One region of the Streptomyces sp. P5F9 genome, then DNA from elsewhere that is predicted to be linked to it. Evidence: riboswitches for the same ligand, from Rfam matches in the RefSeq annotation. Region 1 holds a riboswitch; the other holds the start of a gene.

Region 1 (7,715 bases):
CGTTGACCTTCAGGTTCACGACGATCTTGTCCGGGTACTGCTTGCGCAGCGGGTCCGTCGCCGCGTTCCAGTTCTTGTTGCGCACGAGGACGGCCTGCTTGCCGTCCTGGTAGCTCTGGAACTGGTACGAGCCGGAGGACACGATGTTCTTGACGTAGTCGACGCCGGTGTCCTTCGCCTGCGGCACCGGAGCCGTCTGCGGCGCCGCGACCAGGTAGTCGAACTCCTGGAAGGCCGTGTTCAGGTGGAAGACGATCGTGGTGTCGTCCGGGGTCGCGATGGACTTGAGGCCGTCGGCGCTCTTGTCCTTGTACGGGCCCTTGTAGTCCTTGCCGCCGACCAGGAACTGCTGGAAGTAGTTCGGGCCGAGGGAGAGCACGTCACGCGCGAAGTTCGAACGCTCCACGGCGTACTTGACGTCCTTGGACGTGATCGCCGTGCCGTCCTGGTACTTCAGGCCCGAACGCAGCTTGTACGTCCAGGTCTTGCCGCCGTCGCTGGAGACACCCTTGCTCGCGGCGAGGTCCGGGACCAGGGTGTTGCCCTTGGAACCGGGGCCGGGCTCGAACGTCATCAGCGGACGGGCGTACAGCCGGCTGAAGTTGTACATGTACGCGTAGTACGTGTTGCCCGGGTCGAACGAGTCCGGGACGTCGGACAGTTCGTAGGTGACCGTCCCGCCCTTGTGCGTAGAGGCGTTGACGACGTCCTTGGTCGCTGCGTTGGCCCCAGCCGCCTTCGTACCGTTGTCACTCTTACTGTCATCGGCCTTGCTGCAACCTGCCATGAGCAGTGTCGCGGAGCCGATGGCCGCAACTGCGGCCAGCGCTGACCTTCGCATGATGGTCTGCTTCCTCCATTGTCGGAAACTTGGTGGACTCTCGGGTGCGGGCCCTAGCGGCTGCGGGGGTCGAGAGCGTCGCGGAGACCGTCGCCCAGCAGGTTGAACGCCAGGACGGTCACGAAGATGGCGAGGCCGGGAACGATCATGTACGCGGGGTCGACCTCGTAATAGGTGACCGCGTCCCGCAACATGCCGCCCCAGGATGCCTGCGGGGGCTGGATACCGACCCCGAGGAAGCTGAGAGACGCCTCGAAGAGGATGTTCGTCGGGATGAGCAGCGTCGAGTAGACGATGATCGGGCCGACCAGGTTGGGCAGCAGCTCCCGGAAGAGGATGTACGGCGCCTTGGCGCCCATGCCCCGGGAGGCGTCCACGAACTCCCGCTCGCGCAGGGCGAGGGTCTGGCCGCGGACGATCCGGCCCAGGTAGGGCCAGTTGAAGAAGCCGATGACGAAGATCAGCACGCTCAGGTGCAGCGGCAGGCCGTTGAGGCCGAAGGCGCCGCCCTGGAGGGTCGCCGAGATGGCGATCGCGAAGAGCAGCAGGGGGAAGGCGAGGAAGGTGTCCATCAGGCGGCTGATGATCGAGTCGACCCGGCCGCCGTAGTACCCGGCGACGACGCCGAGGATCGTGCCGATCACGTTCGACAGGATCGTGGCGCCGAAGGCGACCACCAGCGACACCCAGGAGCCTTCGAGGATGCGGGTGGCGACGTCCCGGCCGAACTGCGGGTCCACGCCGAGCGGGTGGTCCCAGCTCATGCCGCCCCAACCGCCCGTGGGCAGCGAGGTGTTGGCGTCGATCAGGTTCTGGTGGAAGGCGTCGGGATCCAGCCCGAACATCGACTGGATCGGACGGGAGAGTGCCGCGACCAGGATCAGCAGGACGACGATGACACCGCCGGCGACGGCGACTCTGTCCTTCTTGAACCGGGTCCAGGCGATCTGTCCAAGGGAACGGCCCTCGATCTGCCCCTTCTCGGCGCCGGCGAGCACAGCCTCCGGCTGCGCCCCGGCTTCCGCCCCCGTGGTCTCGATCGGTGCGGTCACTGTGACCCGACCCCTCTCGCCGGTGGTTACCGGCTTACGCCTGCCGCGGATTAGCGGCTTTGTCGACTTGCAGTGGACATGGGTCCCCGGACCCTGTGTCTGAGTCGCGAGTCTTCAGCGTGGCTGCGATCACCCGCCAGGCCTGACGGCGAAAGTATGCGCAACCGTGATGCTTAACTAGGGATTCCGTTATCCGAACAGCGGGTAACGCCCCCCGGACGCCGGGCACTTTGGACAGAACGGAGATTCGACGTCTTTCGGGGCACCACGCCGCCGTCTACGCGCGAAGAAATGTGTCGTAGACGTAAATCCTGCGGAGAAGCTGGGAAGAGGACTCGCGGGTTCAGTATCCACCACGGACGGGCGGGTAGCCGTACCCACCCGCCGGGGCGGGCGCCGCGTGCGCCTCGCGGTCGTAGAACGGGCGGGCGTTCGCCCGCAGCCACAGCGCCACCGGGTCGTAGTCGTCGGACATCGCCACGGTCGAGACCGGCAGCCCGTCGGGGACCGCGCCGATCGACTGCTGCATCATGCCGCGCACCGAGTCGACGGCCGGGGGGCTGGTGTCGTAGACGTCCAGACCGATCGCGAGATACGGCGCTCCGAGCGCGGGCTGCACCCAGGCGCGGCGCAGCGCGCGGACCGCCGGGGTGCGGTGGGCGTTCTGCGTGAGCAGGGCGTAGAACTGCGGGATCTCGATGCCCGGTTCCGACAGGCGCAGGGGCCCGGCCGGCTGGCGTTCCAGGCCGGTGGCGATCCGGCGGAGGTCGAGCCAGGGGATGCCGACGCCGCCGCCCGGCGCGTGCGGGTTGAGCCAGAGGCCGAAGTGGTCGGGGTAGAGGGTGCGGGCCACGTCCAGGCCGTCGACCACCTCGTAGGAGCGGTTCCAGCCGCTCGCCGACAGTTCCTGGGCGGAGGTGACGCAGGGGGCGTAGCCGTACGTGTCGACCTGCATGTTTCCGTACTGGGCGTCCGGGGAGCCGGACTGGCCGTGCCACAGGAGCATCCAGATCTGACCGGAGTGGGGGGTCGCGAGGGCGCGCAGGAGCGCCTCGTAGGCGTCGTAGCGCCCGGGCGTCACCTGGCGCAGCATGTGCTCGACCTGGCCGGTCGCGGTGCGGCTGCCGCTGGCGCTCAACGTGTACCGCCCCTTCTTCTGGTTGGTTGCCCTGCGTTGGAGACCAGCTTAAGCGCCCAAGGGGTGGGGGCCTGGTGTGCGTTCGCGAGTGGCGGTGCGTTGTGGCTGAGCGCGCAGTTCCCCGCGCCCCTAAGTTGGCTGCCCTTCTCGGAACTTCTAGTGACCCTGTGTATAGAAGGGGCGTACCGTCTGGCGCATCCAGTCCGCCACGGGGTCTTGAGTCACGTCGAGCAGAACCAAGTTGACCTGCCACTGGACCGTTACCTGGCCCAGCGCTCGGGCAAGCGCTTCCATCGGGGCCGCTCTCAAGTCGCCGTCCCAGTTGGTGAGTTCGACGCCTACGAACATCACCGGGTCGGCCGTTTCGATGGCGGCCAGGCAGCGGCGGGCCGAGGCGACCACGCCGAGGGTGGCGAACTCGGCGGAGGCCGCGGCGAGGAAGTCGACCGGGTCGTCCTGCCAGTCGGGTTCGAAGAGGCGGACGCGGCCGCCGCTGGTGGGGCCGTCGAGGGCGGTGCGGCCGATGCGGCACAGCTCGGCCACCGCGAGGGGCGGGAGCGGGACGCCGACCATGCCGCCCGGGTTCACCGCGATGCCGACCTGCGGGGGCAGCCCGCGGGCGAACTCCACCGCCGGCGCGATCGTGAACGACAGATGCGAGCCGACGACCTGGCGGAACTGCTCCTCGGAGCTGAAGACCGGGACGTACGCCTGCCCCTCGATGTCCAGCGTCGGCAGGTCCAGGGGACCGCTCTGCGGGCCGCCGCCGCTGGGGAGCGGGACCCAGACGAAGCTGCGGCCGAGCACCTCGACGATCCGGCCGCCGGCCGAGGGCATGCCGAGGGACGTCGAGAGCACCTCCTCCAGCTCGTTGCCCGGCCAACCGCCGTGCGGATGGGGGTGGGGGTACGCCTGTCCGGGGAAGTCCGCCGGGAAGTCCATCTACCTACCGCCTGCTGGTGAAACCGCCTGCTGTAACCCTGCTGTGGCTGAAAAGGCTAGCGGCTCAGTCCGCGAAGTCGATCCGGCGCAACTCGTCCGCCGCGTCCCGGTCCAGGAGGACCACCGAACCCACTCCGTGCGGCAGCTCGCCGCGCTCCACCGCGCGCAACAGGCGGGCGGCGGCCCTGCGGTGGCGCAGGAACGCGTACCGCGAGACTCCGCGTCCCCGCTCGCGCTGGCCGTCGAGCGCGGTGTCCGGGGTGACGTCGAGGAACACCAGGTGCAGCGTGCCGCCCCGGCGCCCGGCGGCACGGGCCAGCCAGCCGCGCACCCACGTCTGCGTACCGCAGTCGTGCACGACGGCTCCGGACGCGGAACGGAGCACGCGGTGCAGTCCGGCGTAGTGGGCGAGGCGGACCAGGGGACGGTAGATCGCGTAGGGCAGGACTCCCGCTGTGCGGGCGTCCCAGCGGTCCCGGGTGTCCTGACTGTCGACTCGGACGCCGTCGCCGCCCGCCACCGCGCGCCGCATCAGCGTGGACTTGCCGCTGCCGGGCAGGCCGGTGACGACGACCAGGTCGCGGGGGCCGAAGCGGAGTCCGTGCGGGCTGTGGCCGGCGCGCTCGCGGAGATCGCGGACCGTCGGTACCGGGCGGGCCGGGCATGCCTCCCTGGCCGGGGCCGAGGGCTGCTCGGGCAGCGCTACGGCCGAGGTCGTGGCGTACGCCGTGGTCCTTGTCACCGTGATCGTCCTCCCTGCGGGGTCAGGAAAGGTTCTCCCCACTGAACGTAAAGAGAAGGTAATGCACGGTGTCTCGCGGTTCCGTTCGCGTCCAGCCACAGGCCTGTTACAAAGCCTGTGCGATGATGTGGCCGCCTAACTGCATACCGGCCGCTTGAATCCGCGCGGGAGAGTCCCCAGTCGTACGTCACCTGGGGCGCCGAAGGAGCAAGTCCCTCCCTTGAATCTCTCAGGCCCCGTTACCGCGCGGGCGAGGCACATCTGAAAAGCGGACCGCCAGCGACGGTGGTCCCACCCAAGGTGCAACCCATGTTCCGCGTGCGGTCATGGCGAACCTCTCAGGTCCCGATGACAGATGGGGAGGAACGACCTCGCCGTCATGCCTTGGGAGACCGACCGATGAGCAGTACCGCCACCCCTGAGAAGCGCCGCACCGCGCTCGACGCGCTGCACCGCTCGCTCGGTGCGACGATGACCGACTTCGCCGGCTGGGACATGCCGCTGCGCTACGGCTCCGAGCGCGACGAGCACCTCGCCGTCCGCACGAAGGCCGGCCTCTTCGACCTCTCCCACATGGGCGAGATCACGGTCACCGGACCGCAGGCCGCCCAGCTCCTCAACTACGCCCTCGTCGGCAACATCGCCTCCGTGGGCCTCGTCCGCGCCCGCTACACCATGATCTGCCGGGCCGACGGCGGCATCCTGGACGACCTCATCGTCTACCGGCTCGCCGAGACCGCGTACATGGTGGTCGCCAACGCCTCCAACGCGCAGGTGGTGCTGGACGCGCTCACCGAGCGGAGCGACGGCTTCGACGCCGTGGTCCGTGACGACCGTGACGCGTACGCCCTGCTCGCCGTCCAGGGGCCCGAGTCCCCCGGCATCCTCAAGTCGCTCACCGACGCCGACCTCGACGGCCTGAAGTACTACGCCGGTCTGCCCGGCACGGTCGCGGGCGTCCCCGCGCTGATCGCCCGCACCGGCTACACCGGCGAGGACGGCTTCGAGCTGTTCGTGAAGCCGGAGCACGCCGTCGAGCTGTGGCAGGCGCTGACCAAGGCCGGCGAGGGCGTCGGTCTGGTCCCCTGCGGACTGTCCTGCCGGGACACGCTGCGCCTGGAGGCGGGCATGCCGCTGTACGGGCACGAGTTGAGCACGGAGCTGACCCCCTTCGACGCCGGGCTCGGCCGGGTCGTGAAGTTCGAGAAGGACGGCGACTTCGTCGGGCGTACGGCCCTGGAGGCGGCCGCCGAACGCGCCGCCTCGCAGCCCCCGCGCGTCCTCGTCGGACTGGTCGCCGAGGGCCGCCGGGTCCCGCGCGCCGGGTACCCCGTCGTCGCGGACGGTCAGGTGATCGGCGAGGTCACCTCCGGCGCCCCCTCCCCCACGCTGGGCAAGCCCATCGCCATGGCCTACGTCGACGCCGCGCACTCGGCGCCGGGCACGGCCGGTGTCGGCGTGGACATCCGGGGCAGTCACGAGCCGTACGAGGTCGTGGCGCTGCCGTTCTACAAGCGCGAGAAGTGACAGTCGTCGTAGCGTCACGTCTGTGACCCGGGGCGGATCGCCCCTGCCCGCCGATGTCCTCCGTAGTCCCCCATTCATCAGCACTCCCCCGCGTACAGGAGAATTCAGGCCATGAGCAACCCCCAGCAGCTGCGCTACAGCAAGGAGCACGAGTGGCTGTCGGTCGCCGAGGACGGCGTCTCGACGGTCGGCATCACCGAGTTCGCGGCCAACGCGCTCGGCGATGTCGTCTACGCCCAGCTCCCCGACGTCGGCTCCACGGTGACCGCGGGCGAGTCCTGCGGTGAGCTGGAGTCGACGAAGTCGGTGTCCGACCTGTACTCGCCCGTCGGCGGCGAGGTCACCGAGATCAACGAGGACGTCGTGAACGACCCGTCGCTGGTGAACTCGGCCCCCTTCGAGGGCGGCTGGCTGTTCAAGGTGCGCGTCGCGGAGGAGCCGGGCGACCTGCTCTCCGCCGACGAGTACACCGCGTTTTCCGCCGGCTGAGGAGTCGTACACCTGATGTCTGTTCTGAACACGCCCCTGCACGAGCTCGACCCGGACATCGCCGCCGCGGTCGACGCCGAGCTGCGCCGGCAGCAGTCCACGCTGGAGATGATCGCCTCGGAGAACTTCGCTCCGGTCGCGGTCATGGAGGCGCAGGGCTCGGTCCTCACCAACAAGTACGCCGAGGGGTACCCGGGCCGTCGTTACTACGGCGGCTGCGAGTACGTCGACGTGGCCGAGCAGATCGCGATCGACCGGGTCAAGGAGCTGTTCGGCGCCGAGTACGCCAACGTGCAGCCGCACTCGGGCGCCTCCGCGAACCAGGCCGCGCTGTTCGCGCTGGCCCAGCCCGGCGACACCATCCTCGGCCTGGACCTGGCGCACGGGGGTCACCTGACCCACGGGATGCGGCTGAACTTCTCCGGCAAGCAGTTCAACGTGGTCGCCTACCACGTGGACCCGACGACCGGCCTGGTCGACATGGCCGAGCTGGAGAAGCTCGCCAAGGAGCACCGGCCGAAGGTGATCATCGCGGGCTGGTCGGCGTACCCGCGCCGGCTGGACTTCGCGGAGTTCCGCCGGATCGCGGACGAGGTCGAGGCGTACCTGTGGGTCGACATGGCGCACTTCGCGGGCCTGGTGGCGGCGGGTCTGCACCCGAACCCCGTCCCGTACGCCGATGTCGTCACATCCACGACCCACAAGACGCTGGGCGGCCCGCGCGGCGGCATCATCCTGGCGAAGAAGGAGTTCGCGAAGAAGCTGAACTCCTCCGTCTTCCCGGGCTTCCAGGGCGGTCCGCTGGAGCATGTGATCGCCGCGAAGGCGGTCTCCTTCAAGGTCGCGGCCGGCGAGGACTTCAAGGAGCGGCAGCGGCGTACCGTGGAGGGTGCGCGGCTGCTGGCCGAGCGCCTGGTGCGGGACGACGTGAAGGCCGTAGGGGTCGACGTCCTGTCCGGTGGTACGGACGTGCACCTGGTCCTG
Region 2 (7,715 bases), on a different contig from region 1:
CGTTCCGGACCGACGATCCTGAGCTGGAGTTGGCGGAGCCGTTGCCGTTGGTGACGCGGCGTCCTGATGTGCTGCCCGGTGCGGTGCCTGCGTCGGTGGCGCGAGGTTCTGGTGAACCGTCGGAGGAACCGTTGCCTTTGGCGGGGCGGGAGCCGGGTGACTTGCCTGGGGAGCCGATGCCGTTGGCGGCGCCGGGGTCCGACGACCGGCCGATCGAGTCGTCGGCGTCAGTCGCGCGGCGTCCGGATGTCCTGCCTGCGGCGGCGCCGGCGGCCCCGGAGGGCCGAGGCAACGACGAGCCGCCTGTCGAGTTGCTGCCGTCGGTGGAGCTGGGCCCTGATGCCCCGCAGGGTGAGGCGCTGCCGTTGTCGGCGCGGGGTCCTGGTGACTTGCCTGCTGAGCTGTCGGCGTCGGCCGCGCGGCATCCTGACGCCTTGCCTGCGGCGTCGACGCCCCTGGAAAGCTGAGGCCCCGACGACCCGGCTGCCGCGTCGCTGTCATCGGTTGCGCGGGGTTCCGGTGTCGGGCCTGCTGAGCCGGTGCGGTCGGTGGAGCCAGGTCACGGTGTTCCGCGGGGCACGCCGCTGTCGTCGGTCGTGCCGAGCCTCGGCGTTCCGCGAGCTGAGCTGCTGCCGTCGGTCGCGTGGCGTTCCGACGTCGTGCCTTCCACACACTGACGCCGTTGGTGGAGCCGGGCCCTGGTGTCCCGCAGAGCGAGCCGCTGCTGTCGGTTGCGCGGGGTTCTGGTGTCGGGCCAGCTGACCACCCGCTGCCGTCGGCCGAGCCGGGTCCCGGCGTTTCGCAGGGCGTGCCGGTGTCACCGGACGACGCGTGGCGTTCCAGCGTCAGGCTTGCTGCGCCGACGCCCTTGGTGGCGCCGAAGCCGGATACCCCGACCGACCGCCGTATCAACGCCCCCGGACACGCGACGCCCGGAGACTCCAAGACACAGTGACGCCCCGCCCGCCGAACCCGGTCACGTGTCGTCGGAGCCCGCCAGTTTGCCGAAGTCGTGGTCCGGGAGCGATGGGGGTGGGCCCACGTCGAGGCCGTAGTGGTGGTAGAGCTGGAGTTCCTGGTCCGGGGAGAGGTGGCGGCCTACGCCGAAGTCGGGGGCGTCCTTGATCAGGGAGCGGTCGAAGGGGATGTGCAGGGTCCCCTCGATCAGTTCGCTGGGCTCCAGGGGGACGAAGGCGTCTCTGGAGAACAGGCCGGTGCGTATGGCCGCCCACTCCGGTTCGCCGGTCGCGTCGTCGAGGTAGACCTCGTCGATCGTGCCGATCTTGGCGCCGGTGCGGTCGAACGCCTTGCGGCCGATCAGGTTGCGCGGATCGATATCGGTCTGCACGGGCCCTCCTCCTGGTCGCAACTCATCCGTAAGCACTACAAAAGAGCACATTGGGGAAGGTGGCCACTCGAAAGCCCGGCTTCAACGCTCGCTGGTAGGCTGGCCATCGGCTGCTGACCCCGTGCGGGAGAGTCCTCCAGACTTCATCGGAGGCGCCGAAGGAGCAAATCCTCCCCGGAATCTCTCAGGCCCACGTACCGCACGGACGAGGTCACTCTGGAAAGCAGGGCGGGTGTCGTCGACGGTGTCGACGGTTTTCGCTCTCACCGACGGTGAAAACCGGGTTCCTTCGGGATGCCCGGTGAAGCTCTCAGGTTGAGATGACAGAGGGGGAGGCCGTCCGGCACCCCGCTGTCGTGGTGCCCTCGAAGGTCGTGTCCGACCAGGAGGCCTCCCTGATGACTGTCCCTCGTATTCCGCTCTCCGAGCTCGAACAGGGCATCCCGTTCGAGCAGCGCCACATCGGGCCCGACCAGGAAGCGCGGGCCAAGATGCTCGCGCAGGTCGGATACGGCTCGCTCGACGAGCTCACGGCCGCCGCGGTCCCGGATGTGATCAAGAACGCCGACGCCCTCGATCTGCCGGACGCCCGTACCGAGGCCGAGGTGCTGGCCGAGCTGCGCTCCCTCGCGGACCGCAACGAGGTCCTCGGTTCCATGATCGGGCTCGGATACTACGGGACGTTCACCCCGCCCGTGATCCTGCGCAACGTCATGGAGAACCCGGCTTGGTACACGGCCTACACGCCGTATCAGCCGGAGATCTCCCAGGGGCGGCTCGAAGCCCTGCTGAACTTCCAGACCATGGTCGCCGATCTGACCGGGCTGCCGACCTCCGGTGCGTCGCTGCTCGACGAGGGGACCGCCGCCGCGGAGGCCGTGGCGCTGTCGCGGCGCATGGGCAAGAACAAGAAGGGCCTCTTCCTGGTCGATGCGGACGCGCTGCCGCAGACCATCGCCGTGATCGAGACCCGCGCCGAGCCGGCCGGTGTCGAGGTCGTCGTCGCCGACCTCAGCGAGGGCATCCCGGCCGAGATCGCCGAGCGCGAGATCAACGGCGTGCTGGTCCAGTACCCGGGCGCCTCCGGTGCCGTACGCGACATCAAGCCGCTGATCGAGCAGGCGCACGCGCTCGGCGCGCTCGTCACCGTTGCCGCCGATCTGCTCGCGCTGACGCTGCTGAAGTCGCCGGGTGAGCTGGGGGCGGACATCGCGGTCGGTACGACGCAGCGGTTCGGGGTGCCGATGGGCTTCGGCGGGCCACACGCCGGTTACATGGCGGTGCACGAGAAGTTCGCGCGCAGCCTGCCCGGGCGGCTCGTGGGCGTCTCCGTCGACGCCGACGGACACAAGGCCTACCGCCTCGCCCTGCAGACGCGCGAGCAGCACATCCGCCGCGAGAAGGCCACCAGCAACATCTGCACCGCCCAGGTGCTTCTCGCGGTGATGGCCGGTATGTACGCCGTCTACCACGGGCCCGAGGGGCTGAAGGGCATCGCGCGGCGGACGCATCGGTACGCCACGATCCTTGCCGCGGGCCTCACCGCAGGCGGCGTCGAGGTCGTGCACGGCGGCTACTTCGACACCGTGACCGCGCGCGTTCCCGGCCGGGCCGCCGAGGTCGTCGCGGCCGCGCGCGAGGACGGCGTCAACCTGCGCCTCGTGGACGCCGACCAGGTGTCCATCGCCTGCGACGAGACCACCACCCGCGCTCAACTGGCCGCCGTATGGACCGCGTTCGGGGTCGACGGGGACATCGAGGCGCTCGACGTGTCCGCCGAGGACACGCTGCCCGAGGGGCTGCTGCGGACCGACGCGTACCTCACGCACCCCGTGTTCCGGGACCACCGTTCCGAGACCGCGATGCTGCGGTATCTGCGTCGGCTCGCCGATCGGGACTACGCGCTCGACCGGGGCATGATCCCGCTCGGTTCCTGCACCATGAAGCTCAACGCGACCACCGAGATGGAGCCGGTCACCTGGCCCGAGTTCGGGCAGCTGCACCCCTTCGCGCCCGCCGAGCAGGCGCAGGGATACCTCACGCTCATCCGGGAGTTGGAGGAGCGGCTCGCCGAGGTCACCGGGTACGACAAGGTGTCGTTGCAGCCGAATGCCGGTTCGCAGGGCGAGTTGGCCGGGCTGCTCGCCGTACGCGGGTACCACCGGGCCAACGGGGACGAGCAGCGGACTGTCTGCCTCATCCCGTCGTCCGCGCACGGCACCAATGCCGCGAGCGCTGTGATGGCCGGAATGAAGGTCGTCGTCGTGAAGACCGCCGAGGACGGTGAGATCGACGTCGAGGATCTGCGGGCGAAGATCGAGCAGTACCGCGACGAGCTGTCGGTGCTGATGATCACTTACCCGTCCACGCACGGTGTGTTCGAGGAGCACGTCGCCGACATCTGTGCGCAGGTGCACGAAGCCGGCGGGCAGGTCTACGTCGACGGCGCCAACCTCAACGCCCTTGTGGGGCTTGCCAAGCCGGGGCACTTCGGCGGGGATGTCTCGCATCTGAATCTGCACAAGACGTTCTGCATTCCGCACGGCGGCGGTGGTCCGGGTGTCGGGCCGGTCGGGGTGCGCGCGCACCTCGCGCCGTATCTGCCGAACCACCCGTTGCAGCCTGCGGCCGGGCCGGAGACGGGAGTTGGGCCGATCTCGGCGGCTCCCTGGGGTTCCGCCGGGATCCTGCCGATCTCCTGGGCGTACGTCCGACTCATGGGCGGCGAGGGGCTGAAGCGGGCCACGCAGGTGGCTGTGCTCAGCGCCAACTACATTGCCAAGCGCCTTGAGCCGCACTACCCCGTGCTCTACACCGGGCCCGGTGGGCTCGTCGCGCACGAGTGCATCATCGATCTGCGGCCGATCAGCAAGGCGACCGGCGTCAGCGTCGACGACATCGCCAAGCGGCTCATCGACTACGGCTTCCACGCGCCGACGATGTCGTTCCCGGTGGCCGGCACGCTGATGATCGAGCCGACCGAGTCCGAGGACCTGATCGAGCTGGACCGGTTCTGCGAGGCGATGATCGCCATTCGTGGGGAGATCGAGAGGGTCGGGGCGGGGGAGTGGCCGGCTGAGGACAACCCGTTGCGGAACGCGCCGCACACCGCGTCCGCGCTCGGCGGGAATTGGGAGCACGCGTACTCGCGCGAGGAGGCTGTCTTCCCGGCCGGGGTGTCCGTCGCTGACAAGTACTGGCCGCCGGTGCGCAGGATCGACCAGGCCTTCGGGGACCGGAACCTGGTGTGTTCCTGCCCGCCGTTGGATGCGTACGAGGACTAGGCGCTCCGCTGGTTGACCGGACTTCGGGCGCGGGTTCGTTGTGGCTGGTCGCGCCGTTCCCCGCGCCCCTTTGGGGCGCTGTCGGACCGGGGTCGATTTCGCCGACACACTCCCGCGCCCCTATGGGGGCGCGGGACCACTCAAGCCGGGTACGCGTGCGTCTGCGTTGCCTTGACCGTTGCCCAGACCAACGCGCCCTGGTGCAAGTCCAGTTCGGCCGCCGCAACCGTCGTGAGGTCGGCGGTCAGGGGGAGTTCGCCGGTCAGGTCTACGCGGATCTGGTCGCCGTGGGTTTCCAGGCCCGCCACCTTGCAGGGCCAGAGGTTGCGGGCGCTGGCGGCGGTGGGGCGGTCGCCGTAGAGAGTTACGCCGCTCGGCGGGAACGCTACGAAGACCTCGCCCTGGAGGTCCTCCGTGGTGGTGATCGTGGGGCCGGTGTCGAGGGTGACCGTGTGGCCGTCGGACCGGCCCTTGTAGAGGTTGAGGCCTACGAGTTGGGCGATGTAGTCCGTGCGCGGGTGGCGGGCGATGTCGGCGGGGGTGCCCTCCTGGACGATCGTGCCGTGCTCGATCACGACCAGGCGGTCGGCCAGCACCATGGCGTCCAGGGGGTCGTGGGTGACCAGGACCGCCACCGCCTCGAACTCGGCCAGGTGGCGGCGGAGTTGGGCCCGTACGTCGAGGCGGGTGCGGGCGTCCAGGGCGGCCAGGGGTTCGTCGAGGAGGAGCAGGCGCGGGCGGGTCGCCAACGCCCTTGCCACGGCGACGCGTTGGGCCTGGCCGCCGGAGAGTCTGCGGGGCTTGGCGGCCGCGTGCTCGGCGAGGCCCATGCGGTCCAGCCACTCGGCGGCCACCGCACGGGACTCCGCCTTCGTCGCGCCCTGGCAGCGTGGGCCGAAGGCGACGTTGTCGAGTGCGGTCAGGTGGGGGAACAGCAGATAGTCCTGGAAGACGACTCCCACCGGGCGGGACTCCGGTGGTGTGCGGTCCAACTCCGCGCCGTCCAGCCGTAGGTGACCGTCCGTCAGGCGGACCAGGCCCGCCAGGGCGCGGAGTGCTGTGGTCTTGCCTGCGCCGTTCGGGCCGAGCAGGGCTACGACGTCTCCGGGGGCGGCGGTCAGTTCTACGTCCAGGCGGAACGTGCCGCGGTTCACGACGAGATGGGCGTCGAGGCCCTGGGCGCCGGTGAGTTCGACGTCGGTGGTGTCGGTCATGGCGTGCACGTCCAGGGGGCTGATGTGCGGGCGGTCGTACGGATGTTGCTCATGATGTGGTCATCCAGCGGTCCCGTAGGCCCGCCAGAACCGCGATCGACACGGCCAGGAGGACCAGGCTCAACGCGATGGCCGCTTCCGGGTCGTTCTGCAGGGCCAAGTAGACCGCGAGCGGCATGGTCTGGGTGCGGCCGGGGAAGTTGCCGGCGAAAGTGATCGTCGCGCCGAACTCGCCCAGTGCGCGGGCCCAGGCGAGGACCGCGCCCGCCGCGATGCCCGGGGCGATCAGGGGGAGTGTGACCCGGCGGAACGCGGTGAAGCGGGAGGCGCCGAGGGTTTGGGCCGCCTCTTCGTAGCGGGGGTCCGCGGCGCGCAGGGTGCCCTCGACGCTGATGACCAGGAACGGCATCGCGACGAACGCCTCGGCGACCACGACGCCGGTCGTGGTGAAGGGGAGCGTGATGCCGAACCATGAGTCCAGCCACTGGCCTACGACGCCGTTGCGGCCGAGGGCCAAGAGGAGCGCCACGCCTCCCACCACCGGGGGCAGGACCAGGGGGAGGGTCACCAGGGCGCGGAGGAAGCCACGGCCCGGGAACTCCGTGCGGGCCAGCACCCAGGCCAGCGGTACGCCCAGGACCAGGCTCACGGCCGTCGCCGCGGTCGCGCTGAACAGGGAGAGTTGGAGTGCCTGCCAGACCTCCGTGCTGGTCAGCTGAGAGGGGAGGGACCGCCACGGGGCCCGTACGAGAAGGGCGATCAGGGGGAGGAGCAGGAACGCCAGGCCCACGAGCGCGGGGACCAGCAGGGGGAGCGGCACCCCGCGGCCTGTCGTCCGGACACGGCGGCGCCGCGGACCGCCCTTGAGGGTCTCGGCCGCGGCGTCGGAGGTGTCGAGCCGGGTCACGGCTTGAGGAAGCCCGCCGCGGACAGCACCTTCTGGCCCTCGGCGGACTGCACCAGTGCGATGAACGCCTTGGCGGCGACGGCGTTCGGCGCGTTCTTGAGGAGGACGATCGGGTAGTCGTTGATGGCGCCGGCGGACTCGGGGAACTCCACGCCCTGGACCTTGCTGCCGGCGGCGTGCACATCGGTCTTGTAGACGACCGCCGCGTCGGCCTCCTTCAGCTCCACCTTCGTCAGGGCGCTCTTGACGTCCGCCTCGTACGACACCGGGGTGAGCTTCAACTTGTTTGCCGTGAGCGCCTTTTGGGCCGCCGCACCGCACGGCACCGTCTTGTCGCAGAGCACGACCTTCAGCGAGGACTTCGTGAGGTCCTTCAGGGAGGTCACCTTGTCGGGGTTGCCCGGCAGGGTGGCGATCTCCAGCTGGTTGCGGACGAACGTGGCCGGCGTGCCGACGCCGTCGCCCTTGTCCGTCACGATCGCCATGGTCTTGGGGCTCGCGGCCGCGAACACGTCGGCCGGGGCGCCCCCGGTGATGCTCGCGGCGAGGGTGTCGCTGCCGCCGAAGTTGAAGGTGACCTTGGTGCCCGGGTTCGCCTTCTCGAACTCCTTGCCCAGGGTCGTGAACGACTCCTGGAGCGAGGCGGCGGCGAAGACGGTGACGGTGCCGGACATCTTCGGGGACGCGGACGCCGAGGAGCCGGACTTGGAGGAGGACGAGTCGTCGCTGGAGGAGCAGGCGCTCAGGGCCAGCAGCGCGGCGGCTCCGGCCCCCGCAACCTGCAGGCTCCGGCGGGTCCGACGCGCGGAACGGGTCATCACGGTTCTACTCCTCTGGTCTCTTCATGAAAGGGGCTCATGAAAGGGGTTGTCGCCCCCTGGGACGACCGCAACGGCCGTGCCGCGATGATACTGCCGCATGTGCAAGGCGTAAGTCTCCTGTCGCATCGCATGAGCTGTGCT

What was found. Region 1 has a riboswitch for glycine ahead of gcvT (glycine cleavage system aminomethyltransferase GcvT). Riboswitches for the same ligand answer to the same signal wherever they lie in the genome.
Region 2: another riboswitch for glycine. It lies ahead of gcvP (aminomethyl-transferring glycine dehydrogenase); the one in region 1 lies ahead of gcvT (glycine cleavage system aminomethyltransferase GcvT).

What each region holds. Positions count from the first base shown of each region.
Region 1 covers NZ_JBXVPZ010000024.1:10,760-18,474, forward strand. The annotation lists gene AC31A1_RS07060 (ABC transporter substrate-binding protein) at 1-841, opposite strand, end outside; gene AC31A1_RS07065 (ABC transporter permease) at 895-1,893, opposite strand; gene AC31A1_RS07070 (enhanced serine sensitivity protein SseB C-terminal domain-containing protein) at 2,237-3,031, opposite strand; gene AC31A1_RS07075 (enhanced serine sensitivity protein SseB) at 3,188-3,973, opposite strand; gene AC31A1_RS07080 (AAA family ATPase) at 4,038-4,721, opposite strand; glycine riboswitch at 4,871-4,970, shown strand; glycine riboswitch at 4,971-5,080, shown strand; gene gcvT (glycine cleavage system aminomethyltransferase GcvT) at 5,115-6,242, shown strand; gene gcvH (glycine cleavage system protein GcvH) at 6,354-6,731, shown strand; gene glyA (serine hydroxymethyltransferase) at 6,747-7,715, shown strand, end outside.
Region 2 covers NZ_JBXVPZ010000231.1:7,311-15,025, reverse strand. The annotation lists partial or broken gene AC31A1_RS30495 (DNA polymerase IV) at 1-467, shown strand, start outside; gene AC31A1_RS30490 (PRC-barrel domain-containing protein) at 977-1,348, opposite strand; glycine riboswitch at 1,463-1,558, shown strand; gene gcvP (aminomethyl-transferring glycine dehydrogenase) at 1,747-4,632, shown strand; gene AC31A1_RS30480 (ABC transporter ATP-binding protein) at 4,773-5,846, opposite strand; gene modB (molybdate ABC transporter permease subunit) at 5,896-6,753, opposite strand; gene modA (molybdate ABC transporter substrate-binding protein) at 6,750-7,571, opposite strand.